2 regions of the Sphingomonas sp. PAMC 26617 genome follow, and region 1 is predicted to be linked to the other one. Evidence: predicted binding sites of a transcription regulator. Region 1 holds the regulator's gene; the other holds the start of a gene.

Region 1 (15,156 bases):
GGCGATCGAACGGCCCGACTTTTTTGTGGCGCGCGAGCCGATCGACCTCACCGACGTGGCGCGGCGCGCGGCAGGGCTGCTCCAGATCCGTGCGACCGTCGCGCGGGTCAGGATCGACAAGCCTGCATTCGGTGAAATCCTGCCGGCGACTGGCGAATTCAGGCGCGCATTACAGGTTCTGGTCAACCTGATCGCCAATGCGGTGCGCTATTCCCCGATCGACGGGATGGTATGGATCCGCGCCGAGCGCGCGGGGCAGTTTGCCGCGATCATCGTCGCCGATCAGGGCAAGGGAATCGCGCTTGCCGATCAGACGCGAATTTTCGGGAAGTTCGAGCGAGTCGACCAGAATGAGGCGGGCGGTTCGGGGCTAGGCCTCTACATCGCGCGACGGCTCGCGCGCGCAATGGGTGGGGACGTTACCGTCGACAGCGCGCCGGGGCAGGGCGCGCGCTTCATCTTCTCGCTCCCGCTGCGCGGATGACGACGGGATGACATAAACGACAATTGACGAGCGCCACGCTTCGCGTACCTTTCCCGTGCCCACGTATGGGCGGGGAGAGTTTGTATGCGTAAGCTTATCGTCGCGGCGTCGCTGCTCGCGTTTGCCGTTGGAACCGCGCCAGCCATGGCCGCGCCGTGCAAGGACGCCAAGGGGCGTTTCATGAAATGCCCGACAGTGGCTCCGAAGGCCACCAAATGCCGGTTGAACGGCAAATTCGCCAAATGCGGAACGCCGGGCGCAAAGCCCGCCTGAAGGTCTTGAACCGTCGTCACTCCGGTACGAGACCGGAGTGACGACGGGCCAATCGAAAACAGACCGCAGGGGCAGTTCAGCGCCGCCGCGACCACCAGATCGCGGCAACGCCAACCAGCGCCAGAACCGCGCCGTAGACTGCCCATTGCGTCTGCGCGATCATGAAGCTCGACGCCGGCCAATGCACCAGCCCGAGCCCCTGGCCGATCCACAGCAGCCCCATCAGCGTGGCGAGCACGCCGACGAGGGCCACCAGGGTTTTCACGAACGCGCGTCCAGCGAGACGTAGTCGCGCTGCGTCGGACCAGTGTAGAGCTGGCGCGGACGGCCGATCTTCTGCTCCGGATCCGCGATCATCTCATTCCACTGCGCGACCCAGCCGACGGTCCGCGCGAGCGCGAACAGCGCGGTGAACATGGTGGTCGGGAAGCCGATCGCCGAGAGGATGACGCCCGAGTAGAAGTCGACGTTCGGAAACAGCTTCTTCTCGATGAAATAGGGATCGTTGAGCGCCATTTCCTCGAGCTTGAGCGCGACGTCGAAGACCGGGTCGGTCACGCCCAGCTCGCCGAGCACTTCGCGCACGGTCTGCTGCATCACGGTCGCGCGCGGATCGTAGTTCTTGTACACGCGGTGGCCGAAGCCCATCAGGCGGAACGGATCGTTCTTGTCCTTGGCGCGCGCGATATACTCGGGGATGCGGTCGACCGTGCCGATCTCGCGCAGCATGTTGAGCGCGGCTTCATTGGCGCCGCCATGCGCAGGGCCCCACAGGCAGGCGATGCCCGCTGCGATGCACGCGAACGGGTTCGCGCCCGACGAACCCGCGAGACGGACGGTCGAGGTCGAGGCGTTCTGCTCGTGGTCGGCATGGAGGATGAAGATCCGGTCCATCGCCTTCTCGACCACCGGGTTCACGACATATTCTTCCGCGGGGACGCCGAACGTCATCTGAAGGAAGTTGCCGGTGTAGCTCAGGTTGTTCTTGGGATGCATGAACGGCTGGCCGATGGAATATTTATACGCCATCGCAGCGATCGTAGGCATCTTCGCGATGAGGCGATGGCTCGCGATCATGCGCTGCTGCGGATCCGTGATGTCCGCCGAATCCTGGTAGAACGCCGACAGCGCACCGACGACGCCGCACATGATCGCCATCGGATGCGCGTCGCGACGGAAGCCGCGATAGAAGGTCGCGAGCTGCTCATGGAGCATCGTGTGGCGGCTGATCGTGTAGGTGAACTTTTCGAGCTCGGGCTTGGTCGGAAGCTCGCCGTTGAGCAGCAGGTGGCAGACCTCCATGAAGCTCGACTGTTCGGCGAGCTGGCCGATCGGATAGCCACGATGGAGCAGGACGCCCTCGTCGCCGTCAATGTAGGTGATCGCGGAATCGCACGACGCGGTCGAGGTGAAGCCCGGGTCGTAGGTGAACATACCCGTCTGCGCGTACAGCTTTCGGATATCGAGTACGTCGGGGCCGACGCTGCCGTGCATGACCTTCACATCGAGGTCCTTGCCAGCGGCGCTCAGCTTGGCGGTGTCGGTCATGGATAGTCCTTTCGTGACTTTTACGCGGTCATCTGGTCTGCGATGCGACCCAGGCTCTCGTCGCGCCCGAGCAGGTCGAGCACGTCGAAAATCCCGGGCGAGGTCTTGCGCCCGGTCAGCGCCGCGCGCAGCGGTTGCGCGACTTGCCCGAGCTTGACCCCTGCGTCTTCGGCGACCTGCCGTACCGCAGCTTCGAGGCTCTCCGTATCCCAGCGTTCGACCGCGTCAAGCGCTGCGTGAAGCCGGGCGAGAAGCGATCGCGCATCGTCGGACAGCAGCGCGGTGGCGTCGCGGTCCATCTCGAGCGGGCGCTGGCGGAACAGGAAGGCGGCCCCGTTGGTAAGATCGAGCAGATCCGCCGCCCGCGGTTTGAGCGAGGCCATGCTTCGGCCAAGAACCTCGCGTTGCTGGTCCGTGGGCGTGAAATCAAGCCGGTCGGCGACCAGCGCGGCGAGCCGTGCATCGTCTGCGACGCGAATGTACTGACCGTTCAGATTCTCGAGCTTCTTGAAATCGAATCGCGACGGGGACTTGCCCACGCCGGCGAGATCGAACCATTCGACTGCCTGGCTCCGGCTGATGATCTCGTCGTCACCATGTCCCCAGCCCAGCCGGAGCAAGTAATTGTCGAGCGCTTCGGGCAGCATCCCGAGCTCGTCGCGATAATATTCGACCCCGACGGCCCCATGCCGCTTCGACAGCTTCGCGCCATCCGAACCGTGGATCAGCGGGATGTGTGCATAAACGGGATCGGGCCAGCCCGCTTCGCCGGATTCTTTGGCGATCGCATCCATCGCGCGGATGATCGGCAACTGGCGGAATGCGTTGTTGAGATGGTCATCCCCGCGAATCACGTGGGTCACCCCCATGTCGTGATCGTCCACAACCACTGCGAGCATATAGGTGGGCGTGCCATCCGAGCGCAGGAGGACGAGATCGTCGAGTTCGGCATTCTGGACCGTCACCGACCCCTGGACACGGTCGTCGATCGTGACGGCACCCTCGGTCGGTGCCTTGAGGCGGACGACGAACGGGCGCGTATCGTCCGTATCGGTGCGGTCGCGCCACGGGCTGCGGACGCGGAGCGGCTTCTTCGCTGCCTCCGCCTCGGCGCGCATCGCGGCAAGCTCCTCGGTGGTGAGGTAGCAGCGATAGGCGTGGCCGTGCTCGACCATTCGGTGCGCGACCTCGGCGTGGCGATCCGCGCGCGCGGACTGATAGACTTCGTCGCCATCCCAATCGAGCCCGAGCCAACGCAGCGAGGTGAGGATCGCGTCGATCGCGGGCTGGGTCGAGCGCGCCCGATCGGTATCCTCGATCCGCAGCAGGAAGCGCCCGCCGTGATGGCGCGCGTACAGCCAGTTGAACAACGCGGTGCGCGCGCCGCCGATGTGGAGGAATCCGGTCGGCGAGGGCGCGAAACGAGTCACGACCTGCGCGCCGGAGGCGGCGTCCCGCATGCCCTCGGGGGCTGCGGTGGTATCACTGATTGCGCTCAACCGCGCATACTCCCAGACTAGAAGATCGATGGCCGGAACAGCCTGCAGCGCCCCTAGCACGCGCTTTGCACCGCTTCAAACTGGCGTTCGCAGATGGTTGGGCGATGGCGCGCGCAAGGCGGCGGATGCGCTGGAACGCGGGCTCGAGGCCGAGCGCGATCAGCTCGCGCTGTGGCTTCCGGTGATGTTGGGCGGCGGGATCGCTGTGTGGTTCGTGCTTCCCGATCGCACCGCATGGACCGTCGCTTTGCTGGGCGCGCTCGGCGTGGCGCTCACTGCGGCGGCGATCGGTCGGCATGGGCGCGCCGCGCGCGTTCTCGCGGTCGGCGCGCTGGTGGTGGCGCTCGGGATCGGACTGATCTGGTGGCGGGCGACGCAGGTCGGCCATGTCGTCCTGCAGAGCCCGAGCATCGGGACGTTCACCGCAACGGTCGAGCGGATCGAACCCTTGCCTGCGCGCGACCTGGTCCGGCTTCGCCTCGCACCTGTCGCCGTTTTCCGGCGGGCAGGCAGCGACCGGCCACCGCCCGCCTTGCCGCGGCGGCTGCGCCTCAATCTGGCGGTCGGCGATGTTCCCGCCGGACTCGCCGTCGGGGTCACGCTCCGGCTGACGGCGCGGTTGCTGCCACCCCCTGAACCATCGGTTCCCGGCGCCTATAATTATGCGGTCGGTGCCTGGTTCGACCGGATCGGCGCAACCGGACGGGGGCTGCCGCCGGTAACGATCGTCGCGGGCGCGCGCGCAACCGGCATTCCGCTGCGCCAGCGCCTGTCCGCCCATATCCAGGTGAGCGCAGGCGGCGGTGGGGCGGGGGGGATCGCGACGGCGCTCGCGACCGGCGAGCAGGGCTCGATCCCGCTCGACGATACCGAGGCGATGCGCCGCTCGGGCCTTGCCCACCTGCTGTCGGTGAGCGGGCTGCATATCAGCGCGACCGTCGCGGCGACGATGATCCTCGTCTCGCGATTGCTTGCCTTGTCGCCGTGGCTGGCCTTGCGCTGGCGGCTACCGCTCGTTGCGGGCGCTGCCGGAGCGCTGGTCGCGATCGGCTACACGCTTCTCACCGGGGCCGAGGTTCCGACGATCCGGTCGTGCGTCGCCGCGCTGTGCGTGCTGATCGCGCTGGCGCTCGGGCGCGAGGCGTTGACGCTGCGGCTCGTTGCGGCGGGGGCAATCGTCGTGCTGCTGCTGTATCCGGAGTCGCTCGTCGGCCCGAGTTTCCAACTCTCGTTCGCCGCAGTGGCGTCGATCATCGCGCTCAACGAGCATCCGCGCATCCGCGCCCAGTTCGCTGCGCGGGAAGAGCCCCGCCTGCGTTCGGTAGCGCGCAGTTTGGCGTCATTGTTGCTGACCGGGATCATGGTCGAGGCCGCGCTGCTGCCGATCTCGCTTTATCACTTCCAGAAAGCGGGGATTTACGGCGCGGTCGCCAACATCTGCGCGATCCCGCTGACGACGTTCGTCATCATGCCGCTCGAGGCGGCGGCCTTGCTGTTCGACCTGATCGGCGCAGGCGCGCCCTTGTGGTGGGCGACGCGGCTGGCGCTCGACGTGTTGCTGTGGATCGCGCGGACGACGGCGGCGATCCCGGGATCGGTCGCGCCGCTGCCGGCGATGCCGGATGGCGCCTTCGGCCTGATGGTCGCGGGCGGCCTGTGGATCGCCTTGTGGCGGACGCGATGGCGGCGGCTAGGCGTCGGGCCGCTGGCGATTGGCGCGGTGTGGGCGTTGTCGACGCCAGCGCCCGACCTGCTCGTGACCGGTGACGGGCGGCATGTCGCGATCCGCACGAAGGACGGGGCGGTCGCGTTGCTGCGGGACCGGACCGGGGATTATACCGCCGACATGATGGCGCAAGGCGGCGGGACGACGGGACTTCCCGTCCTCTGGTCGGACCAGCGATCGGCGCGATGCAGCCGCGATCTGTGCATGGCGACAAGCCTGGTCGGCGATCGCCGATGGCAGGTGCTCGCGACCCGCAGCGCGTATGCGATCCCGGTGCAGACGCTGGTTGAGGTCTGCGCGCGCGCTGACATCGTCATCAGCGAGCGACGGCTGCCCAAGCGGTGTCACCCGCGCTGGCTGCGACTGGACCGGACGATGCTCGCGCAGACCGGCGGGGTGGCGATCACGTTCTACCCGTCCGTGCTATCGCTCCCGGCGACCGCGAGCATACGGACGGTGCGACGGGCACGGGACGAGCATCCCTGGATCACCGTCCCGCAACCACTACCGCAGGCCGCGCGGGGCACGGGGCGGCGCTTCCGCCACCCCCGCACCGCACCCGATCAGTCGTAGCGGCGCAGCAATCCGGCGAGCTTGCCCTGCACCCGGACCTGCGCCGGGGTGTAACGCTGCGGATCATACGCCCGGTTGGCGGGATCGAGCCGGACCATCGCGCCCTCGCGCCGGAAGAACTTGAGCGTCGCCTCGCTGTCGTCGATCAGCGCCACGACGATCTCGCCATCGCGCGCGACTTCCTGCCGCTTGATCAATGCGTAGTCGCCGTCGAGGATTCCTGCCTCGACCATCGAATCCCCCGCAACTTCGAGTGCGTAATGCTCGCCGCCGCCGAGCAGCGCGGCCGGCACCGCGAGCATCGATGCGCCTTCGAACGCCTCGATCGGAACGCCTGCCGCGATCCGGCCGTGGAGCGGGATCTCGATCACGTCGTTCGCGGGGTTGGGCAGCGGACGCACGTTGGCGGGCGACGCCTCGGGCAGGGTCACGACCTTGGAAACCGGCTTGGCGCCGCGTTCGGGCATCTTGAGCACTTCGAGCGCGCGCGCACGATTGGGCAAGCGGCGGATGAACTGGCGTTCCTCGAGCGCGCTGATCAGGCGGTGGACGCCGGACTTGGACTTGAGGTCGAGCGCTTCCTTCATTTCCTCGAACGAGGGCGAAACCCCGGTCTCGTCCAGCCGGTCGTTGATGAAGCAGATCAACTCATGCTGTTTGCGCGTTAACATTCCGGGCCCTTTCGTCGGAACAGACGACGAACCTATACGGAACATAAAGCAGTGCGTCAAGCGATCGGCAGGATTTCCACCGAGTCGCCCGCTGCGGCGGCGGGCGCGAAGGGGGCGCGGATGATCATGCAGTCGGCATCGGCGAGGGTCGCCAGCAGCGACGAATCCTGCCGTTCGGCGGCATAGACTCGGCCGTCGCGGGTGGTTGCGCGCAGATAATCCTGCCGCCGGTCGTTTTCCTTGAGCGGGGCGCCAAGGATTGCCGGGTAAGCGACCGGGCGGGGATCGCGCGCGCCCGAAATCGACGCGATCAAGGGCTTGAGGAAGATCGCCGCGGTCACAAACGCAGACACCGGATTGCCCGGCAACCCCAGCACGAGCATGTCGTCGATCTTTCCCGCCAGCATCGGCTTGCCCGGCCGCAAGGCGATCCGCCAGAAATCGATCGCGCCCCCCGCTGCTGCGAGCGCGGGACGGATCAGGTCGTGATCGCCGACCGATGCACCGCCGGTGGTGACGAGGATATCCGCCTTGACCCGCGAGAAAGCCTCGACGATCGTGTCGAGCCGATCGGGCAGGATCCCGAGATCGATGACGTCGACCGGGAGGTCGGCGAGCATCGCCGCCAGCATCACACCGTTCGATTCGGGGAGCGTCCGGTCGCTGAGCGGAGCGCCCGGCAGCGTCAGTTCGTCCCCGCTCGCCACGATCGCGACACGCACGCGCCGCGCCACCCGTATTTCGCCGTGTCCGCCGCTGGCGGCGAGTGCGATGCGGGCGGGGCTCAGCCGCTGACCGGTCGAGATCAGGACGTCCCCGTTTGAGAAGTCGATCCCCGCGCGCCGGATGTTGCCGCCACGAACCGGGCCGCTCCCCGAAAGGCGGACGGTGTCGCCGTCGCGCGCCGCTTCCTCCTGGACGAGCACCGCATCCGCGCCACCGGGCAGCGCCGCGCCGGTGAAGATCCGGACGGTCTGGTTCGGGCCGATCGCGCCGTCGAACGGATGCCCGGCCGCGCTTTCGCCGATGAGCTGCAGCGGCTGCGCGAGATCGTCGAACCGTACCGCATAGCCATCCATTGCGGACAGGTCGCGCGCGGGCTGGGTGCGGAGCGCCAGGATGTCCGCCGCGCTCCACCGTCCGCTCGCGGTGCGGAGCGGAACGGTCTCGAGCGGGATCGTCGGAGCGAGCGCGCGCAGACGGGTCTGGGCTTCTTCGACGGAGAGGAGCGGTACGGGGGTGGTCATATCGGCTGCCTTATCGCCTCGTATCGCCTCGCGTCGACCCCTGTCAGCCAGCGCACGAGCTTGGATCGCGCGTCGAAAGTGCGACATTGCAGCCACGCTCGGTAACCAACTTTCGATGCCGAAACAGCATGTCATCAATTAGCAACAAACCAACCCTAGCGGGCGCGGCGGGGGAACGGACTTTTCGATCCCGGGCGCAACTCACCCGTCACGATGCCAAAATGGCGCGGGACGGCGCAGCGGGTCGGTCGGTTCCCAAAGCAATCCAAGGGGGACTCCGCACATGACGATCACCATCGCAAAATCGCTGCTGCTTGCCGGCGCCGCCGGTTCGGCTCTGCTCGCCGTCCCGTCGGCCATGGCGCAGACCACGCCCGACGCTGCCGCGCCCGCATCGGTCGAGGCATCGGCTGCCGCCGATGGCGTCGGCGATATCGTGGTCACGGCGGAGCGTCGAAGCGAGAACCTGCAGAAGGTGCCGGTGTCGGTCGGCGTCGTCGGTGGGGACGATCTGCGCGCCTTCCAGAGCGGTGGCGGCGACGCGCTCGAACTCGCGAACCGTGTTCCCGGCCTCTATGCCGAGACGACGACCGGGCGCATCTTCCCGCGCTTCTACATCCGCGGCCTCGGCAACATCGATTTCTATCTCGGCGCATCGCAGCCGGTGTCGATCATCCAGGACGACGTCGTGCTCGAGCATGTCGTGCTCAAGTCCAACCCGGTGTTCGACGTCCGTCAGGTCGAGGTGCTGCGCGGGCCGCAGGGCACGCTGTTCGGCCGCAACACCACCGCGGGCATCATCAAGTTCGACACCAACCGCCCGACCAACGATTTCCACGGCCGCGCCTCCGCGTCGTTCGGCAGCTACAACACCGCGACGATCGATGCAGGCGTCGGCGGGCCGATCGTCAAGGACGTGCTGTCGTTCCGCGTCTCCGGGCTGTTCCAGCACCGCGACAACTGGGTCAACAACACCTATACCGGCGTCAGCGCGGACGGCACCGTCGGCGGCAAGGACAAGCTCGGCGGGTTCGACGAGAAGGACGTTCGCGTCCAGTTGATGCTGACCCCGCCCGACACGGGCTTCACCGGGCTGCTTTCCGCGCATGCGCGCGATTACAGCGGCACGTCGACGATCTTCCATCGCGGCGCGCTCAAGCGCGGCTCGAACGACGTCAGCGCCGAACCGCGCGCGTCGATCGCGCTCGACGAGGCGGCCAACAACCCGCAGGCGTACAAGACCTACGGCGCGTCGCTCAACCTCAAGAACGATTTCGGCGGCGTGGTGCTGACCTCGATCACCGCGTGGGAAACGACCTCGGGCTATAGCCGCGGCGACACCGATGGCGGTGCCGCGACCAACTTCGCCGGCGCGCGTTTCTATGGCGAGAGCCAGGGCCGGATCCGCAATCTCGACCAGCTGACGCAGGAAGTCCGCTTGTCGGACGACGGCACCGGCCGGTTCAAGTGGCAGATCGGCGGGATGTATTTCGAGCAGCGCGACCTGACGGAATTCGACCAGCGCGGCGTCTTCCTGATCCAGCCCGATCTCAACAATACCCGCCCGAACCCGAACAACTACGTCCTGCTGCGGGACTTCAACACGTCCTACGCGGGCTTCGGCCAGATCAGCTATGAGATCCTCCCCAAGCTGACGCTGACCGGCGGCGTGCGAGTCACCAACGACACCAAGGCGACCCGTCTGCTGATCGCCAACGCCAATGCGGCGGGCGTGTCGAGCTATGCCGGGCGTCGCTACGTCCGCCTGTCGGACACGCAGCCGAGCTGGGACGCGAGTGCGCTGTACCAGATCGACCCCAACGTCAGCGTCTATGCGCGCGTCGCACGCGGCTTCCGCGGGCCGACGATCCAGGGGCGGTCGGCGGTGTTTAACGCCGATTTCACCACCGCCAATTCCGAAACGATCATGTCGTATGAAGCGGGCTTCAAATCGAACCTGTTCGGCAACACGCTGCGCTTCAACGCGACTGGTTTCTATTACGAAGTCAGCGACATCCAGCTCAACGGCAACGATTCGTTCGGCAATGGCGTGCTGTTCAACGCGGACAAGGCAAAGGCGTGGGGCGGCGAGGCGGAGCTGACGTGGCGCCCGGTCCGCCAGTTCACGCTGGGGCTGGGTGGCAGCCTGCTCCATACCGAGATCAACGATCCGCGCGTCTATGCGCAGGTCTGCATCCTCGGCGGGGTCGTCACCTGCACGGTGCAGGATCCGACGATCCGCGTCGGCGCGAACACCTTCGCGCAGATCGACGGCAACCCGCTCCCCAACGCGCCGAAATATCAGTTCAATGCGACCGCACGCTACGATCTGCCGCTCGGCAACGGCGGTTCGCTGTTCCTCGCGGGCGATGCGAACGTCCAGGGCTATACCAACTTCGTGCTCTACAAGACGGCGGAATTTAACTCGAACGGCACGTTCGAGGCGGGCCTCAAGGCGGGCTATGTCGCGCCGGACAACAAGTATGAGCTGGCAGTGTTCGTCCGCAACCTGACCAACGAGAAGAACCTCAAGGGCGTGATCGAGAATTACAACGCCGCGGTCTTCAACGACCCGCGGATCATCGGCGTGTCGCTCAGCGGCAAGTTCTGATGGCCTGGCGCCCCGGCGGTTCCTTCACCGGGAACGGCCGGGGCGTTCGACTCAGTCAGCGTTGTCGACCTTGCGGACTTCCACGGCGCTCTCATCGAAGCCGTCGAGCAGCCGGGCGTTGATGCCCATCTTGCCGAAATCCTCGCCGAGCGTCTGCCAGTGCGTTCCGGAGCCGCAAACCGGGCAATGGTGGATCCCGATCATCCGGTCCCCCCACACATAGGCCACGGTCTCGCCCGAGATGCGGACCTGTTCGGGCGGGTAATAGGCCACGCGCCACGCAAGCTTGCGGCAGAGCGAGCAGTTGCATGCGGCGACCCAGGCTGGGGCGTCAGGCACCTCGACCCGGACGGCACCGCAATGGCAGCTTCCCTGAACGCGCATGGCGATGTGTACCCTGGGGTCTGGAGCGTTCGCAAGTCCGTTCAAGCGCGGTTGCCCGAACATCCGCATCTGGAAGATCGCCAATCCGCCGACATCGGGCCGCGCCTTGCGATCCTTGAACTGTACGGAGACCCGCCAAGCCTGGCGGCGGTCGAAATCCTCGCCTGGCCTACCGTGTCTTTACGTCGCCGTCATGCCCACCCGACCGTTGTGGCACGAGGAAGATCAGCAGGGCTATCGCGGCGGTAAGGCAAATCGTCGCCAGCAGGCGGTCGAGTTCCAAACCGCCTTTCGCGATCGGCTTGTCGAGAAAGTCCCCCACCGTAGCGCCAAGCGGGCGGGTCAGGATGAAAGCCGCCCAGAAGAGTAAAACGCGCGACGTGCGGGTCGCATAGTACAGCACGCACAGCGCGATCAGCGCACCGCCGAACACCATTGCCGCGCCGGAATATCCCAACGCGCCGTCAGCGACCCAATCCCCTAATGCGGTGCCGAGCGTCTGCGAGAAGGTGATGGTGATCCAGTAGAAAGTCTCGGCGCGCGCCGTGTCGATCGCATTCACGTCGACGGTCCCGATCGCGCGATGCCACGTAAACAGCGACGCCAGCACAAGCGCGAGCAACAAGACAGAGCCGCCGACATATCCCAGCCCGATCGACCGCGTCGCAAAATCCGCCAGCGTCGTTCCGGCGGTGGTCGAGGCGATGATCGTCGCCCAATAGAGCCAGGGATGAAAGAGGCGCGCCCGGACCTGCAACCACACCAAGACCACCAACAGCGCTCCGAACAGCGCGGTGCCGACCAGATACCCGTTCAGACCGCCGCTTCCCGCAGCCGGGGTCGTCTCGCCTAGCCAGCTCATGCTGACGGCATCGCCACCGGTTTCACCAAGCGTCGTCGCCAGGATCTTGATTGCCCAGAACCCGAGCGTCACCGCCGGGACCTTGATCGCATTCGCCATTGCAAGGTCCTTCCGACCGACACCGAGCCTAAAGCGTGGACCCCGTTTCCGCCGATATCACCCGATCGAACAATCGCGGCAAGGGAGATCCCCGATCCGGACGGGGAACGAACGGGAAGCAACCTGCGAATCAGATGGGGAGTTTCGATAGACCGAGGCGCTGATGCGAAGGTTTTGCGGCGCACGGAAATCGTTTATCCGCCTCTTGAGCCGAGGTTGGCGTTGCCAATCCTCCCGATCATCAAGATTTAACGGCTGCGATCCATAGTAGCATTCATGACCGATACCCTGGCAGCGATCGAGTTCCAGAGCAGTCGCGCCAAGGCGCTGCCGCCCGTCTTGATTGTCGCGGTTCCCATCTACCTTTTTGGGGGAGGGTCTGCGGCGTATGTTGACGGCATCATTCACGGTGAGCACACGTCGAACCAGTGGCTCGTCTTACTCCTCGCTCTTCTCCTATTACTATTTCTTTGGGCCGAGTTCAGACTTTTGCACCGTGTTATCCGGCCAGATACCCTGACGCTCACCCGGACGGATGGACGACGAGTTTCTTCGGAAAGACGACAGCATTTGCGTGGGCGGATTATGGCAACGCCGCCGAGCGATGGGTCTCATCCGGGAAAAGCACTTCGCGGGTCATCAGCCTGGAAAGGCGCGAGGACGGCAAGCGCAGTTATATTCCCGGCGACCAGTATATCCACCCATACCCCGTCGTGTTCGAGGCGGTCCAGAACGCGCAGGAGGGTCGCCTCATCGCGCCGGGGCGCGCGTCTGCGCCGCGCCTCTATGCCTTTGGAATCGTCCCGCTGACGGCGCTGGCGTGTGGGATATTCCTGTTTTTTGCCGTCTTGGACACCTGGCGGATCGCCTGCCTTTGACCGAATCAGGCGCGGACCGTGCCGCAATAAAATTGATGTCCGCTACCGCGTTCTGACCGTTCCATCGCAGCCGGGGATTTCAACGAACCCAATCGCCCGACTTACCGCCGAACTTGGTCAGCAACTGGATGTCCCGGATCGTCATGCCTTTGTCGATCGCCTTGGCCATGTCGTAGATGGTCAACAGCGCCACGCTGACCGCGGTGAGCGCCTCCATTTCGACTCCGGTCTTGCCTTCGGTCGCCGCGGTCGCGGTCGCGACGACGCCCGCATCATCCACCGCAAGATCGATCGCGACGCGCGTGAGCGGGAGCGGGTGGCATAAGGGGATCAGGTCGCTCGTCTTCTTGGCACCGATGATGCCGGCAACGCGCGCCACCGCGAGCACGTCGCCCTTGATCGCGCTGCCGTCGCGAATCGCGCGGACCGCTTCGGGAACCATGTCGATTCGGCCACGCGCGACCGCTTCGCGCCGGGTCGCATCCTTGCCGCCGACGTCGACCATGTGCGCGGCGCCCGCCGCGTCGAGATGCGTCAGCCCGCTCATCCGATCAGGCTCCGCGTCGCCGCCTCGACATCCGCCTGCCGCATCAGCGCTTCGCCGATCAGGAAGCAGCGGATGCCGTGCTCCGCCATCGCGTCGAGGTCGGCGCGGGTCGTCAGCCCACTTTCGGCAACGAAGGTGCAGCCCTTGGGGGCCTTGGACACGAGTTCGTAGGTCCGCGCGAAATCGACCGTGAAAGTGCGCAGGTCGCGATTGTTGACGCCGATCAGCCGCGACTTGAGCTTCATCGCGCGCTCCATCTCGTCCTGCGAATGAACCTCGACCAGCACGTCCATCCCGCATTCGATCGCGCTCGCCTCGATTTCGGCGAGCAGCGTATCGTCGAGCGCGGCCATGATCAGCAGGATCGCATCCGCGCCAAGCCCGCGCGACTCGGGCACTTGCCACGGATCGACCATGAAGTCCTTGCGCAGCACGGGAAGGTCACACGCCCCCCGCGCAGCCGAAAGATACGAGTCCGCCCCCTGGAACCACGCCTCGTCGGTCAGCACCGACAGGCAGGCCGCACCGCCGGCGGCATAAGCGGTGGCGTGCGCAGGGGGATCGAAATCCTCGCGGATCAGGCCCTTGGACGGGCTGGCTTTCTTGATCTCGGCGATCAGTGCGGGTCCCGTCAGCGCCTTGGCGTCGAGCGCAGCGCGGAACCCGCGCGGTTTGCTCTGTGCCGCCATTCGCGCATCGAGTTCGGCCATCGGGATCGTCGCCTTGCGCGCGGCGACGTCGGCGCGCTTGGTTTCGAGAATGCGGTTGAGAATATCGGTCATGAATAAGCGATCCAGCGATCGAGCAAGGTATTGGCGGCGCCCGAATCGAGCGCTTCGGTTGCGCGTGTGACGCCGTCGGACAGAGTCTGCGCGGTCCCCGCGACGATCAGCGCGGCGGCGGCGTTGAACAGCACGGCATCGCGATAGGCACCGGTTTCGCCGGTCAGCAGGCGGCGCAATGCGGCGGCGTTATGGACAGGGTCGCCGCCGACGATCGCGCTGATCGGATGGCGCGGCAGTCCGGCGTCCTCGGGTATGATCCGGCCAGGGAGGTCCGCTTGCCCGACGCCGACCACGATGGTTGGCCCGGCGCAGGACAGTTCGTCGAGCCCTTCCTCGCCTGAAACGACCAGCGCCGCCTCGGTGCCGAGCTGCTCGAGCGCCGCGGCATAGGTCGCGGTATAATCGGGCCGAGCGATCCCGATCAGCTGGCGGGTGACCCCAGCAGGATTTGCGAGCGGGCCCATCAAATTGAAGATCGTCCGCCGTCCGATCCGCTGGCGGATCGGGGTAATCCGCCGCATCGCCGGGTGATGGTTCGCGGCGAACAGGAAGGCGATGCCGATGTCGTGCAGGCTTGCCTCGGCGAGCGCGCCCGCACGGTCCATGTCGAGCCCGAGCGCCTCTAGCGTGTCGGCGGCGCCCGCCTTGGACGACGCCGCGCGATTGCCGTGCTTGGCGACCGGCACGCCCGTGCTCGCAACGACTATCGATACCGCGGTCGAGACGTTGAGCGTATGATGCCCGTCGCCACCGGTGCCGCAAACGTCGATCGCGCCCGCAGGCGCGAAGATCGGGATCAGTCGGTTGCGCAACGCGCGCGCGGCCTCGGCGATCTCGATGCTGGTCTCGCCGCGTTCGGTCAGCCCGACCAGGAACGCCGCGATCGCGTCTTCGGGAACATGCCCGTCGAGCAGGTCGGCGAACGCCTGCGCCGCCGTCTCGCGGCTGAGCGGGCTCGTCGGATCGGGG
Region 2 (15,000 bases), on a different contig from region 1:
ACCGCGGTCTCGCCCAGCTTGGGGCGGGATGACTTATGCATCGGCTTCGCAATACGAACAGGGAAATGGATATGGACGAGAAGACTGACAGGATCGCGTTGGCGGCCGAGCTTACCGCCGCGTGGCTTGCGAACCCGAATACCCGACCCGAAGCTGATGCCGTCCCGGCTTTCCTGGCCTCCATGCACGCGGCCCTTGTGAAGCTGGACGCCCCGGCCGAGGGCAATCAACGGCCCGAGGCGCCAACCGAGGCGGAATATCCACCAGCAACGACCGCGCGAAAGTCGCTGGCGTCGCCCGACCAGATCATATCGATGATCGACGGAAAGCCGTACCGAACCCTACGCCGGCATCTAAGCAGCAACGGGTTTACGCCCGAGGAGTACCGCGCCCGCTATAATCTCAAACCCGATTATCCGATGGTAGCGCCGGCCTACAGCGAGGCACGTCGCGCGATGGCGAAGCAGATCGGCCTTGGACGGAAACCCAAGACGGCAGAGACAGGGGCAGAGGCACCGTCGCCAGCGCCGACACCTCGCCGCAAGCTCAAGGTGGCCACGCCGGCATAAGTCAGGATCGCGAGCGACCGTCCGGTCACGCGATCGCGAACGGGAATACTGCACGAAATCGCGCACTCGCTGTATGCTACTCTCGGGTAACAGCGATGGGGAGTTCACAGCCCCTGCCGCAAATCATGTCACCCAAAGGAGGTGATATTGATTTGACCATGTATGAAACCGCAATGGTCGTGCTGACTGGTGTTTCGCTAGTCGTCGCGATCGTCACGCTGGGCCGGAAGTAATTCCGGCTTAGCGGGGGGCGGAGGTCTCACAGGGCCTTCGCCCCTTTTCCAAGAAAAAGGCCGGCGCTGTTGACAGCGCCAGCCCCGGAAGTTTGAACCCGTCGCGTTCACAGCGCGACGGGTTCAGGTAAGTGACACCGATCTGACTCGATGAAACCGCACACCCCATATACGCCATCCTTCCTGAAAATCCAGTTTCAGGATGGATGGGCGTTGCGCCCGAGCGGAAATCTCCTTCCGTAGAACCCGCTCCTCCCCCGCACCTATCGGGCTATCGGTATCTCCCCGATCCGCGTCGTCCACGCCGGACTTTTCTGGCTCCGCTTCGTATCGAACGCGCGCGCGCCGAACCCCTGGGCTGCGATCCCTACGGTCCCACGCCCGAACCGATCGTTGAGGCCATCCATAGCCGCCAACAACCCGGGGGCACGCGGATCCTCGACGGCGAAGAAATCCCCCTGCCCCGCGCCCTGCGGCAGCAGCTCCTCGAGCAGGACGCCGCACTTCGTATAGACGCCCCCAGGCTGGTACATCGCCTCCATCATCTTGGCCGCCAAGCCGGCAATGATGCGCGGATCGTTGCTGGGTGGCGACATCCGGGTCTGCCGGCTGGCCGAGGGCGGATTGGGCCGGTAGCGCGAGCCGTGCGCGAACACGATCAGCCGCGTTGCCACCAGTCCCTGGTGTCGGATCTTCTCGGCCGCGCGCACCGCGCGCCGGACCATCGCCTCGCGAAGCTCATCGAGGTCCGTTACCGGCGCGCCGAACTGGCGCGTTACCGCCGTCGCCTTGCTTGCTTCCGGCTCCGGCTTGAACTCTTCGCACTCGATGCCGTTCAGCTCGCGCACCAGGCGGTCGAGAACGACCGTGCCGACATCACGCGCGGATGCGGGTGGCATCGCCACCAGGTCGGCCGTTGTCCGAATTCCGAGCGGGTGCAATCGCGCCGCCAGCGCCGACCCTATCCCCCACACCTCCTTGACCGGCCACTCGGCAAAGAGACGCGCGCGCAGCTCGGTGTCGTGGAGGTCCACGACACCATCCCAGATCTTCTCGGTCGCCTTCGCTAGCGCATTGGCGACCTTCGACAATGCGCGCGTCGGACCAAGTCCGATCCGCGTCGGAAGGCCGGTCTGGCGCAGGATTGCCGCGCGCAGCTTATGCGCGGCCACCACATCACCCAGGCCGTTGGGCAGCACCGGCAGGCGGTAGAAACTCTCGTCGATCGAGTAGATCTCGATCAGGTCGCTATGCTCCGCGATCACCGCATTGAAGCGCCGATTCATGTCGGCATAGAGTTCGTAATTGGAGGATCGGACCTCGATCCCATGCCGTTTGATGACGTCGCGAATCTTGAAGATCGGATCGCCCATCTTGATGTGGAGGGCCTTTGCCTCCTCGCTCCGCGCGATCGCACAGCCGTCGTTGTTCGACAGCACGATCACCGGCACGCGCCGCAGTCTCGGGTCAAAGACCTTCTCCGACGAGACGTAGAAGTTGCTCACGTCGACGATTGCGTGTGTCATCGGCGCGCGCCTATCGCTGATAGTCGCGGACGGCTGCCCGCACGACGCCCCATATTTCCGTCTGGTCGTCGGCGATTTGCTCCGGATAGCTCTGCTGGCTGTTGCGCGCCTCGAGGTACGGCACCCCGGCCCGGTGAACGAGCTGGCGGCAGACGAAACCGTCAGCAAGCACAGCGAACACGATGTGGCCGCTGCGCGGCGTGACATCGCGATCGACCACCACGACGTCGCGATCGCCGATGCCGGCGTCTACCATGCTCGTTCCATCGATCCGGAAGACGAAGCTGGCGGCTCTGTTAAGCCGCAGCAGCTCCACCAGATTGATAGCGTCCTCCTCCCAGTCCTGGGCGGGTGACGGAAAGCCAGCTCCCGCTACGCCGATTGGCTTCAGCCGGAGCCTCGGCGCCATTACGGCGAGCGGGACCGGCTGCGCGATCGGCAGCAACATGATCTGAATCCTTAACTCGTGGCCCCTCATAACGCCCAAGAGAACAGATTGGGAACAGAAGATTGTTCGGCTCGTCGATTTCGATCGCCCGGGTTGAGTATGTGGCGATGCCGGGCGACCCGTCATAGGATGGCCGGATGTGCAACCGAGCCCGATATGCCAGCGAACCCGAAACGCTTTGGGGTTCAACCGCGAAGTTGTTTAGCGAGCGCCCCCGCGACAATCGCTTCAACCCGAAGGAGCTGCGGCCGAAAAGCCGAAACTACGTCGTCCGCGAGCAGGAAGGCGACCGCTTCTGGGACGTGATGACCTGGGACGTCCTTGGCGGCCAGGCGCCCTGGCCGATGACGAACGTCCGCCAGCTCGCCCTGCCCCAGTGGCGCAGGCTCGCCGCCAAGCCGGAAAATCGCTGCGTGATCCCGCTCACCGAGTTTGCGGAGTTTACGCCCGAGAAGCACGACCTGGGCGACGGCAAGCCGCCTCTCAAAGGGGAAATGTGGTTCAGCGTCACCGACCAGCCTGTCTTCGCGGTCGCTGGCTTCTGGCAGCGCACCGCCGAGGGTGATGGTTTCACGATGGTCACATGCGATCCCAACAGCCTCGTCGCACCGATCCACCCCAAGGCGGTGATAACGATCCTCGAGCCTGAGGACGTCGATACTTGGCTACGCGGGTTCTACGACGACGTGGTGGCGCTTCAGCGCCCCTATGATCCGGCCAAAATGACCGTCCGCGGACCAGTGTTCCCGACGCGCGGCCGGGGCTGACGCCGTGTCCGGATCAAGCCGCCCTACACCCGTGGAAGACCACCTCACGCGCGTAAATCATTGGCCGGACCGACGGTGAAGCTGACTTCACCGCGCGACCTTTGAATTGCGATGCGCGCTCGACGGAACCACCCTATTTCGATCGACGGAGAGAACCCATGCCATCGCTGTTTGAGAATGCCGTCGCGTCGATCCGCATGGGGGTCGAGGATTATCGCCAGCAGGACAGCGATCGCGACGTCTCCGCAGTCAGGAACTTCTATGCGGGCGTGCTCCTGCTCGCCAAGGAAGCGTTGGTCAGAAAGGCGCCCGACGCCGATCCCAAGGATGTGATCGGCACGAGTTACAAGCCCGTGCCTGACGGTGATGGGGGCATCGCCTATGAAGCGGTCGGCGGAAAAACGATCGACTTCAACACCATCGCCGGACGCTTCAAAGATTTCGGCATGGTCATCGACCATAATGCGCTGAAAGATCTCAACCGTATCCGCAACGACATGGAGCATCATTTTACCGAAAAGACCGACGCTGCGGTGCGGACGGCGATCGCCAAGGGCTTTCCGGTCGCCGCCTCGCTCTTCCGCCAAATGGAAGAAGATCCCGCGGTCCTGCTCGGTGACATTTGGTCGGTTATGCTGGAAACGCGCGAGCTCTATGAGCATGAGCTAAAGGACGCGAAGGCCTCTTTGGCCACAGTGCAGTGGCATTCGCCAACCATCGCGGCCGCGACGCTGAAATGTTTCGCCTGCGAATCCGAATTGCTGGAGCAGCTCGATCCCGAGAACAGCGCTCAGGAGATGGTCGATTTTCGATGCCGCAGCTGTCTCGCCACACCAGACATAGCCGATATCATCGAAGCGACGATCGAGAACGCCTTTGCCTTCGACGCCTATACGTGCGCTAAGGAAGGCGGCGAGGAGGGCCCGGTCTATCAATGTCCAGCATGCGAACGCGACACCTATGTCGAGACGGAGGACAGTTGTGCCAATTGTAACGAAAGCCTTGATTACGACGCTGAATGGGCGCGCTGTTCCAACGGCATCTCCATCCAAGAATACCTCGATGGCAATGATTCCGGGCTTTGCGGTTACTGCAGCTACATTTCCGACAAGGTGATGCGTGAGTAGCGCCCTGTCTGGCGGATATGCGCGGTCGAGTTCTAACGTTTCGCAAGTCTCAGTCGTTCAAACGTAAAACTTAAACGGTTGGCGTTCCTCTCCTTTCGCCGACCCCATCGTTAATACATCACCGACCATCCTCGCAAACCGAACCGTAACGGGAAGGCCATCGTTAAAGTTACAAGAATTGTAATTTATTTTAGTTAGACCCATGATGTCGTTCAACACTGACATTATATCGGGCTGCGCATCCTTGCTTCTCATGACCGTGATGTGAAGGGGATTCGGCGTTTCAGGACCGATGTACGTATCGAGCTGAGGGACATAGCCGTTAGTCCAGAGGTAGGCGGTCCGCCGATCGAGCAACAGCGCCGTTCCACGCAGGACCGGATAGTCGCCATCTCGGAAAAGTTTGGTGTCTCCGAAAGTCGTGCGGATGCGAACGCCAATGACGTTAGTTTCGGCTGGTGCCGCGTCGACGAACGCCTGCCATTCCTCATCATTGAAGTAGGTTTGGCCGTGGATGAATAACTCGCGAGGCGGTGCTCCGTGGGTCGCCGTGTAGGTATCGAGTACCATCGTCAGCAGCCGCTTTGCAGCGTCACGCTTAAGGTGGAATTCGTAGTCGCCGGTCTTCCAAGGCCCGTTGGCGCCCCGAAACACCACCCCATCGCCTTCATTGAGAAACATCTGAGCCGCGCAGCAAGAGTGCCCTTGGGGATCATTGGGCAAGCTTTTGTAGACCATCCCTATGTAGCAAACGCCCGGCCTTACTGACGTTAGCCGCCATGGCGGTGTGGGCTGTGATTTGTAATATAGCCCAGTGGCCAGGTTCCAAGCGATAGTAGCGGCGTCTTGAGTCTTGCGTAACGGATATCCGGCGCTGTTGAGAAAGGCTTCCGGTGCAATCGTCGTCTCGCGGATGAGCTGCGTAGGTGCAATCTTGAGAAACTCTGCTTTGATCCGTCGGTGGAAGTCCGGAACGTCTTCGAAGATGTTCTCGTTGGCCTGATCGATCACGCCGGCAGCGGCTAATAGCGGCAGGCTAACTTTCAGCTTTTGTCTTTTGGAGAACGTCCCTTTCTCCATCTTCAAGCCCACTCGTTTAGAGCCTGGACGGCACCGGTCATATACGATCTCGGGCACCACCAGCATCCAGACATCGACGCTGCTTTCCTCATTACGAAGGTGCTTGTTGACCCGGTCGATGTAGAGGTGAGCAACTTTCTCGACGGCCTCGTTCAGGTTCTCGATGCGCGTGGCGCGATCAATCTCTTCGATGGTTATGGTGAGCGTTCTTACGTCATCGGGGTCGAAGGTGACACCGAAGGCCTCGTCGATGCCGGGGAAATTAGCGAGATGCAGACGGTCTGCTTTCTCGCCCTTGCCGGGTGGTGGCACGCTTACGACCGACCTCAGTTTATACGCCCACGCACGGAAGTGAGCGATGCCTTCGCGGGTGCCGACTACCCCGATCCGGATATCGCGGATCTTCTTGGGTTTGGCGTGTGGCCCATAAAGGAATAGCCCGTCTTTTGGGTGGGGGCTGCGCTGGCCACCGGCAAACTCTAGTTCGGGTTCGTGGATATGCTCAACGCGCAGCAATACTTCCGGGAACCTCATGCCTCAACCTCCTCCTCGGTTTCTGGACGGCCAAGCGTGCTCGGATCCGCTTCCTCGTCGTCGGCATCGAGGACGTCAGGTAGGGCCGTACTGACCGGTGAGGAAAAGAGGATAGGTGCCGCCTCCATAATGACCGCCGACGAGGCGGAAAGTGGAAGACTAATAAACGCCGACTCCCCCGACAGAAGCTCTAAAAACGCGAGCATGCGGCCGTGCCACTGCTTGTTACGCCACCCTTTGCAGACGCTGCGTCGAAGTCGATGCATTTTCTTAGCGTCATCGATTTCTAGGCCAGATGGTGTGCCGTTGTCGGCCGCGAACAGCACCCTCGACTTAAGTTTGAAGTGCCAGAACGGCCAAAAAGTCGGCAGGGCGGTGACGCCAAACTGCCAAATATATCCCTTGGCCGCATTGCGCAGCATCGACGAACGCCGATCTCCTTGCCGTCCCCACGGTATCCGCTGGCCTGTGGCAGCGAGTCCGGGAGAAGCGTGAAATCCGATGCTGCCGGAATAACGGTACTCGAGAAGGCCGCGCTTACGACAGAACCCAAACCATGCCTCTTTGAACATTGTGTTGATGATATTGGACGCTGGTTGACGAAGCAGCCCAAGTCGCCGCGAGCCGTGTTCGACAAACTCCACGATTGGAATAGACAGTACCGCTCGGAACCGCCCTACCCCCCCCAACGCCTCTGCGATCTCAGCTTCGTTGGCAAACGACAGGAAACCGGCAGCGTGCAGAGCAGCAGGGAACGGGAATGCTGCAACTGCCCGCTTCAGCGTCGCCTGATCCACCACGCCGCTGCTCTCGTAATAGTGGATGTCATCTGGCGCTTCGACGACACGCAGCCAGTTGGAGGTAAGGCGCTCAGGTTCGTTGACGAGCGGGATGGCACCGCGTCGGCGGAAGATTTCCCAATTGGGATCGATTACCCGTTCGTCAGAACGCGGGACCTTTTGCCGCTTGAGGGCATCGAGCAGCAGTGCCAGCCCCTCTCCCCAGCCACGCACGAAATCTACGGGAACGGCATCCCCAAGGCCTTTGACCTTCCGGAAGCTTTCGAGACGTAGCGGGACGATGAAGCGTTTATCGCCGCGCTCCTTGGCGACGTCGAACGCAATCTCTAGATCGTCTAGGACATGCGGATCTTCCAGCGTCGTATTCGTACACACCAGGAGGACTTTTGCGGCGCGATATTGCAAGGCCGCGTTGATCTCCCGTCGCCAGCGATCGCCAGGCTGCAAGGTGAGGATATCGGCAAAGACGCGGTATCCCTCCGCTTCGAGCTTGGGCGCTAGCCATAGTGCAAATTCATCATCCGTAGGGCTCGCTTTGAGCAAGAAGATGACGTCGTGCTGGGCCGGCGCTTCATCGGGCTTGGCGGACGCCGATGGCGGCGTTGGCAGAAGCCGTGCCAACACCGAGGGTAGCCCGGGTTTGGCCAATGCCTTTTTGACGGCATCCGTTACCACCGTCTCCAGCATTGTAGTGGAACCCGACCAAAGCTTGCTATGCGCACGCTCGACCTCGGGAAACTCGCGCAGAAGGGCGGCGAGATCGTCTGCACCGAAGATGTCGCCAGGCGAGATCAGCGTTGGCCCGATTATCGTCGCCAGACTGGTCTTATTGCCTGGTGTGAGCGGCACCGAGGTCGCGAGGATATAGCGTTTTGACTGCAAGCGGTCGATTGATGGCCGCTCTTTGGTCATCGTCGTCTTAAGAGCTGAGAACGGTGAGCGCTGGTAATGCTTGACCTGAAGAATGAGCGCTCCGCTTTCTGTCACGTACCGACCATCGATTCCGCCGTCAGGCCCTTCAGTGAACGCTTCGAGACGAACATCAATGGCGCGCCCGATCAGGTCACGGGCTAAGCTTTCAAACTCGGTGTGAGATAGCTTAGAAAAATCATAATCCATGGGGCATGGAAGACGGTGTTTTCCACCATCGTCAAGCCTTGGCCGAAGGATAGCGCCGCCGCCACGTCGCCCAGAGGGCGGACCAAATTATAGGACGCCCTCGCAGGCGCGTTCGCAGAACCGCTCGCGATCGCGGACATGTTCAGCCACCATGCCGATTGAAGTATGTCGGCTGTCTTCGCGCATCTTGAACAGATTAGCGTTTTACCGCCCTGCTTCAGTGAGGAACCGGGCTCTAAGCGAGTGGCCGGAAAATAATCCGGGGGCTCAGGCTGCCTTTTGCGCGGGAGTTTTCGCCATCAGCGTCACACCTTGTGCGCTCATCGGTCCGGCTGTCATCCGCCCCTGCGGTGTCAGCTTCCGGAAGACTGGCCCCTCTTCGATTCCGGCTTTAGCCAACCAGGCGCGACAATGGCGAACTGGCTCGAGCCGACGACCATCCGGAATGGCGACGCTTTGCCCCTGCCCTCTTGGTCAGTCTTCGATGTTGGCCCCTGCACCAGCAGGCCGCGCGTGCCATCAGACACAGGGCCAACCGTAATCGCTACCAGCTCGGGGCGGCGAAAGGCACCGGCCACGCCGATCGCGCCCGGTCGCGGTATGAGCGCAGATCCTCGCCATCGATCGTGTGCAGCGTATCGTGCAGCACGTCGCCATCGGCAGGACGCTTCTTGGCGGCTGGATCGTCGCGCTTGTCGCGGCGCATCGCGCACATCGCCGTGTCCAGCCGTGCCGCATCCGCCGTGGTTGGGCGAATCGACGCCGGCCGCGGAACGTCCAAGCGGTCTCGCCGAAAGCTCCCGCCCTCCCCGCGCCCGCTGCGGCCGTTGCGGTACGAATCCGGTTTCGGCGAGCAGCGTCAGAAACGCGGCAACAATCGCAGGTATTGCCGGCGACGGCTGGTAGCAGTTCTCCGCACACCAGGCGTAGAAGTGTCGGAAGGCGGATTGGCATGCCCTAAGCGTCGCTTCGGAGGATGCGCGGGGAACTCTCGACGAGAAGTATGATCCGCTGCTTGCATCCTTGCAAGCAGGTTGCTTGCATACAAATAGCACTCCCGAAAGCGGACTCGCAAGCAGCCGTAAAAGCGCGTGCGCAAGCGCAAGCAAAAGCGCTAGCGCAAGCGCAAGCGCAATGGCTGACGCAATTGCAAGTGCAAGCGATTGGCCGAGCGCAAGCGCTTGATAGTAGCAAGCTATAGCGATATTGACTGCGAAAGCGCATGCGCTAGCAATGACGCAAGCGACTGCGCAGTTCTGATGGGGGGCTCCATGTCCGTAATTTCGATCGGCAATCCAAAAGGCGGAGCGGGTAAAACCACACTTGCGCTAGTGCTCGCGGACCAGCTCCACGAGAACGGAGTCAAGACAGCCGTCATCGATGCTGATCCGAACGCGATCATAGCCAAGTGGGCTGCGAAGCGAACCCAGGCGGGGAAGGGCGTCCCTTACACAGTCGTCCCCCGACCGACCGAAGGCGAGATGATTCAAACAATCGAGCGCCTGTCTGAGACGCACAGCATCGTTATCATCGACCTCGAGGGTGCCGCCTCACGAATGACGTCGCGCGCTCTCGCAAGGTCACACATGGTCCTCATCCCGTTCAATCAATCGCCGGTTGATGCAGAACTCGCGGCTACGGCGGTCGCACTTATCGAGGAAGAAAGCGAAGCGCTTGGCCGCCGAATCCCGTATCGGTTGGTACGTAGCCGAGACAGCGCAGCGATTGCGACGAAGACGTCCAAGCGCATTGCCAGTGCGATTGAAGAGGCCGGGCTGCCGACACTGAGCGTGGGCCTGGTCGAGCGGGCCGCCTACCGGGACATATATGAGTTCGGTGCGTTGCTGCGGGAGTTAAGTCCGACCGAAACATCAGGCCTCCCCAGGGCCAAAGAGAACGCGCAAGCCTTGGCTGAAGCCGTGATCGAAGCACTGCGAGTGGAGTACAAGGCATGAGCAACTTCGGGTTTAAAAAACCGGGGACAAGCGGAGAAGATACTAAGAGGCCGGGTCTCGATCTCGAAGGCATCCCGACAGGACCAATCGCGCTGGATCCTGCGAAGGAGCGAGAGGCGGTGCAAAGGGGTGAAGCGCTTGGCTTCACCGATCGCGGTCAGAATGAGGACACTCAGAAGGGCAGGGGGCGCCGCCGACAGAAGCCTCCAGCCACGCCAATGGAGGTCATCTATGTCCGCGCGCCCAAAGAACTGGCGGAGTGGTTCCAAAACTACACCGACGCCCAAGGTCACAAGGCATACTGGCAGTCGATCCAGGACATGCGGGATCTGATCGAACGACGGCGTGACGCCGGCACGGAACGACAGCCGCAGGAATGAGCCGTTAGAAGGGGCTGACGTTGACGACGCCCTCGCACGTGATCGCGTCCAAGCAGGCAAGCACCGGCTAAAGACGCCGGCTAGCCGAGAGCACGAAGATCGGGTGACAATGACGCAATCAAAACCGCAGGCACCTTCGCAAGACCACCACTTCATACCAAAATTCCTTCTGCGCGCGTGGGCAGGCGACGATCGAAAGGTAGCGTGTTGCTGGCCCCGTGATGACGGGATAGTTCGACAGGGACGCCTCAGCCCGAAAAGCTTCGGTTATAGAACGCTGCTCTATACCACCCAGGGCTTGCCGCCGGAGCATGCCCAACAAATGGAAAATAATTTCTTCAAGAAGCTCGATGAGCGAGCAGCCAATGCCCATCAGCTTTTAGTGGCAGGGCGCGTCGGAGAGCTGACCGACGCCATGGTTTTAGGGTGGGCGAATTTCGTCATATCGCTTTGGTTTCGCACACCCACCGACATTGATGGTCTGGGAAAATTCGTGGATGCTTTCAAGGATCCGGACTTCAGCGAGGCCAAGTTAGGAATGGCGACACCGGAGGCGCTTCCCGATGGCGCCTATAGTGCGCTTCAGATGGAAGCGGTCCGCGAGGCGATCTATGATCCGGCGTTGAACCAAGCGCTTGTAGACATGAATTGGTATTCGCTCGAGAAGGACACCTCACGCCGCTTCATGATCTCGGACTGGCCCACGCACACGGCTCAGAACCTACCGTTTCTTGGGCACCCCAACTCGTATATCGCGATGCCGATTTCACCGAGGCGCATCTTCATCGCCGCAGCGTCGGACACTTTCATTTACGAGGTGCTTAATACGCCCCAGGCGTTTTTGGTCGATCGTGTAAATGAAGGGATTGTCGCTCATGCCAGGCACTTTGTCGGCTATGCCGAAGAGGGAGAAGTTCCGTTCATCAAAAGCCATTTTGCAAGCGCGCCACGCCCATCCGTCGCGGTCACTATTCGGAATTGAGTGCGAACGTCGATAAGCCGATCAAGCTTCCGCTTTTGTCCCGGATGCTTGGGGGATGGAGGTTAGGTGTAAGGCTACTGCCGCTCCACCATGCTGGTTGATAGCCGATGCGATCGACTTGGCGTCCGACTTCTCAATCGCGGCGACTTTTACGCGCTCCAGGGCAGCGAGTAGAATAGGCCGGCCAGCGTCGCGTGCCGCGATTTCTGCGGCCTTTGCTTGCTCGTCGAGTTGAGCAAGCTCCGCGAGTAGGGCCTTCTTGCGCATTTCAATGGTCGGGAGATCGGCTAGTTTAGAAGGCGAACGCGGCATTGGCTTGTCTCCTGGAGTGGGCTGAACCAGCTGGCATGATGTCGGGGGACGGCGAAGATTGCTAGTGATTTTGATAGAGCCTGATCGCTTAAATCCCAAACAAACAGCGCGCGTCGAAGGCGCACATTTGAGGATCATCGACGCGATCCAAGAAGGGCTGATGTTCTGATGAGGGGACCTACGGCAGACAGTTGCCCCGGCTCCGCGTCTGTGAGAAGATGCAGGGTGCGGGTATGGTTTGGAAGACCGATGAGGATAGTAGCGAAGGGATGGCAGGATATGCCTTATGGCACCAATGTCGGCCCTTGGTTTATGACGTTCCGCTGCTCGGGGCTTGAGAAATGAAGGTTACGGTCCGGCTGAGTGATGACCTTACCGCAGAGATCGATCGGATCGCCGCGGCGAATGGGCAGACGCGTAGTAGCTGGATCACCAAGGCGTTGACGATTGCGGCGGTCTCCCCAGACAGCCAAGACGTGCCGGTCATGCCGGTGCAGGGCAGGGGGCACCCGGACGACTACATCCGGGTGACGGTCCGACTTAACCGCAGTGAGATGGAGGCCATCGACACCGTTGCTGCACCGATGCGACTGACGCGGAACGAATGGATCAAGCGCACAATCCGTTGGCAGCTTTGGGACAAGGCGGCGCTGCTGCGGCTTGCGCCAGTCACTCAGACCGAGATCGGTAAAGTGCGTAAGCAGGTCCTGGCGATCGGTCGAAACATCAACCAGGCGGTCCACGCGATGAACGCCGCCAACCAGCCGGAAAGCTCCCTCGACATTGCTCGGATCGCGGGTACGTTCCTTGAGACCTGCGGCGACTTGCGGTCGCTTTTAATCGAGGCCCGGCGCTCGCTGGCTTCATCCATTGGTGGCGAGATCGGCTACTGGACCCGCAGGGATAAAGGGCAGGGCCAGTGAGTTTCCGGTTCTCGTCCGGTACGATGGACTCGATGGCTGGCGTTTTCGCGCCGCCCAAGAAGTACCGCATGGGATCGGGTGGGGGCAGCGCGAAGGGCCCGAAGGCCGGAGGCACGATCCTCGGCATGGCCGTGGCATCGATGTTCCCCAAGCCGGCATCATCGACGGGATCCCGTGCGAGCAGTCAGACGAAGGACGCGTTCGGGGGAGGGTCACACACCCGCGTGAACAACCGTGCGGTGATGGCTGCGGAGCGCACGTCGCGTCGCGTTCCTGAGGCGGTAGTACGGGTCACAGGACGACAGCATGGTGGCGGCCATGTGCTTGCGAACTTCGCGTACATCAGTCGCCTGGGTCACGGCGACGAGAAGGAACTGGGTCTCGAAACGAGTGAGGGCGAGATCCTTCGGGACGGCCGTGAGATGCAGTTGCTCGCCAAGGAATGGAACGATTGGGAGATGGACGGCGATGCACGTCGCAAGGGTGCGACGTCGCTTTCCATGATTCTATCGATGCCCACGGGCACCGATCCCGAGCGTCTCAAAGGTGCGGCCCTGGACTTCGCCAGGGAAGAATTCGCGAACCGCTCCTGGGTCGCTTCGCTCCACGTTGATCGCGATCACCCGCACGTCCATCTCACCATTGCACGCCGCGATCATGACGGCCGGCGCTTCCATCCCAACCGCGATGATCTGTTCCGCTGGCGCCAACGCTTCGCCGAGAAACTCCGCAATCGCGGCATCGAGGCGAACGCTACACCGGCCAGGGCGCGGGGTATCGACCCCAAACATGAGCCGATCGCCGCTGTAAAAATGCGTGAGAAGGGGCAGGTCCCGCAGATCGACAAGAGCCGCATGGCACGTGTGCAACGTCTCCGCGAGCAGGGTGTCGAAGACCCGGTCTTTGCTATGCTGGCGAACCGGCAGGCAGCGATCCGCGCCACCTACACTCGCTCGATCACCGAACTATCCGCGTCGCCCTCTGCTGCCGACCAGCTCGTTGCAAAGAGCCTGGAACGGTTTGTCGAGACAATGCCGCCGCCCGAGCCCAACTCAGTCAGGGCTATGCGCCTCGCAAGCGAGAAAGACGCGGAGCCCGTCGTCGCCGCGCCTGTCCGCGCGCCTATTCGTATCCCCGACGTATCGGCATCTCGCGTTGATACCGGCATCGATAGATTACAGGCGTTGCATGACCGGCTCACCGCGACTGCCACGCCGGACGCTCCGACAAAGTCGTCAAGGGACCAGCGCCAGCGGGGAGCGGTCCCTCCGGACGACGTGGCAACGTCAATACGCGAGATCGTAGAGAAGAACCGCAGCGCTCCCCGAAAGGATGAGGATCCGGATCAGGCCGGTACGCTGAGTGATCGGATGCGATCCATCACCGAGAAGATCAGCGGGCCTGCTGAGCCCACCGACTTCACGAGGGCTCACGAGATCATACGTCAGGCCGAGGAGCGCAACCGGGAGCGGCTCGACCGCGATCGCACAAAGGACAGGGACGGACCAGACCGATGAGTTCCGATGCTTCTGCTGTTGCGCTGGCGGCCCTGATGGACGCTGTATCCTTGCTCCGAGGGGAGGTGGCGGCGCTCGCCAGGAGCAATGCTCGGATTGAGGAAACTCAGCTGGATATGCAGCGTCGCCTAGACGTGATCGACACCGGCCTGGCTCCCATCGCGAACCTCTTACCATTCCAAGAAGCGATCCTTGCTAGCACTGTCGAAGGAAGCGCCGCCACCCACAAATGGCTCGGCCTGGTTGCACCGGTCCTGGACAGAATCGCCGATCAGTCCGATCACAGCCGCGACGCGATCAGCGCGCTTCATCAGGATGTCCTCCGGACTCAAGAGGCCGCCGAAACCGGTCAGAGGCGCGCCGCCAACATCGCTTCTGGCCTAGAGGTTATCGCGGAGCAATTGACCGCAGCCGTCGCCGAGAGCCGCAAGCAGCAAAGCGCGGATTTTGCGACAACCGGCGAGCTTATCAGTTTCACGCGTGCGGCCGTGTTGGGCCATCCGGCGCCACTGCCAGTCCACCTCGAAGACAACACGATGTTGGAGCGGTTCATCCTGGACCAGCCGGCCGACCTTACCTCCAACGACCGCGCCTTGGTCGACTGGCGAAACGCGCTCGCTGCCGTCAGCACCGAAGATCTGATTACCCTTCTTGTGAAGCAGCAGACACCATCCCCGACCGACACAGCGCAGACGCGCCTCCTCCGGTATCGCCTTGTGGCAATCACG

What was found. The regulator LexA, encoded in region 1, represses DNA repair genes until DNA is damaged. The targets are predictions, from matches to a motif close to GTTCCNCNCTTGTTCT.
Positions count from the first base shown of each region.
Region 2: the regulator LexA is predicted to act here: its motif matches at 2,817-2,832, upstream of RH91_RS20045 (LexA family protein).

Region 1 is NZ_JH594425.1:3,665,194-3,680,349, reverse strand. Features, by position in the region: gene RH91_RS16145 (sensor histidine kinase) at 1-484, shown strand, start outside; gene RH91_RS16140 (hypothetical protein) at 569-757, shown strand; gene RH91_RS16135 (hypothetical protein) at 834-1,022, opposite strand; gene RH91_RS16130 (citrate synthase) at 1,019-2,305, opposite strand; gene gltX (glutamate--tRNA ligase) at 2,326-3,765, opposite strand; gene RH91_RS16120 (ComEC/Rec2 family competence protein) at 3,902-6,103, shown strand; gene lexA (transcriptional repressor LexA) at 6,094-6,774, opposite strand; gene RH91_RS16110 (molybdopterin molybdotransferase MoeA) at 6,831-8,021, opposite strand; gene RH91_RS16105 (TonB-dependent receptor) at 8,305-10,632, shown strand; gene RH91_RS16100 (GFA family protein) at 10,684-11,016, opposite strand; gene RH91_RS16095 (COG4705 family protein) at 11,186-11,977, opposite strand; gene RH91_RS22560 (hypothetical protein) at 12,406-12,855, shown strand; gene moaC (cyclic pyranopterin monophosphate synthase MoaC) at 12,935-13,402, opposite strand; gene trpC (indole-3-glycerol phosphate synthase TrpC) at 13,399-14,184, opposite strand; gene trpD (anthranilate phosphoribosyltransferase) at 14,181-15,156, opposite strand, start outside.
Region 2 is NZ_JH594426.1:279,600-294,599, reverse strand. Features, by position in the region: gene RH91_RS20055 (MucR family transcriptional regulator) at 66-569, shown strand; gene RH91_RS20050 (Y-family DNA polymerase) at 1,066-2,328, opposite strand; gene RH91_RS20045 (LexA family protein) at 2,339-2,776, opposite strand; gene RH91_RS20040 (SOS response-associated peptidase family protein) at 2,914-3,543, shown strand; gene RH91_RS20035 (hypothetical protein) at 3,702-4,670, shown strand; gene RH91_RS20030 (argonaute/piwi family protein) at 4,728-6,284, opposite strand; gene RH91_RS20025 (TIR domain-containing protein) at 6,281-8,203, opposite strand; gene RH91_RS22675 (hypothetical protein) at 8,748-8,918, opposite strand; gene RH91_RS20015 (AAA family ATPase) at 9,475-10,158, shown strand; gene RH91_RS20010 (hypothetical protein) at 10,155-10,538, shown strand; gene RH91_RS20005 (DUF4238 domain-containing protein) at 10,648-11,520, shown strand; gene RH91_RS20000 (hypothetical protein) at 11,542-11,832, opposite strand; gene RH91_RS19995 (ribbon-helix-helix protein, CopG family) at 12,174-12,755, shown strand; gene RH91_RS19990 (relaxase/mobilization nuclease domain-containing protein) at 12,788-14,272, shown strand; gene RH91_RS19985 (hypothetical protein) at 14,269-15,000, shown strand, end outside.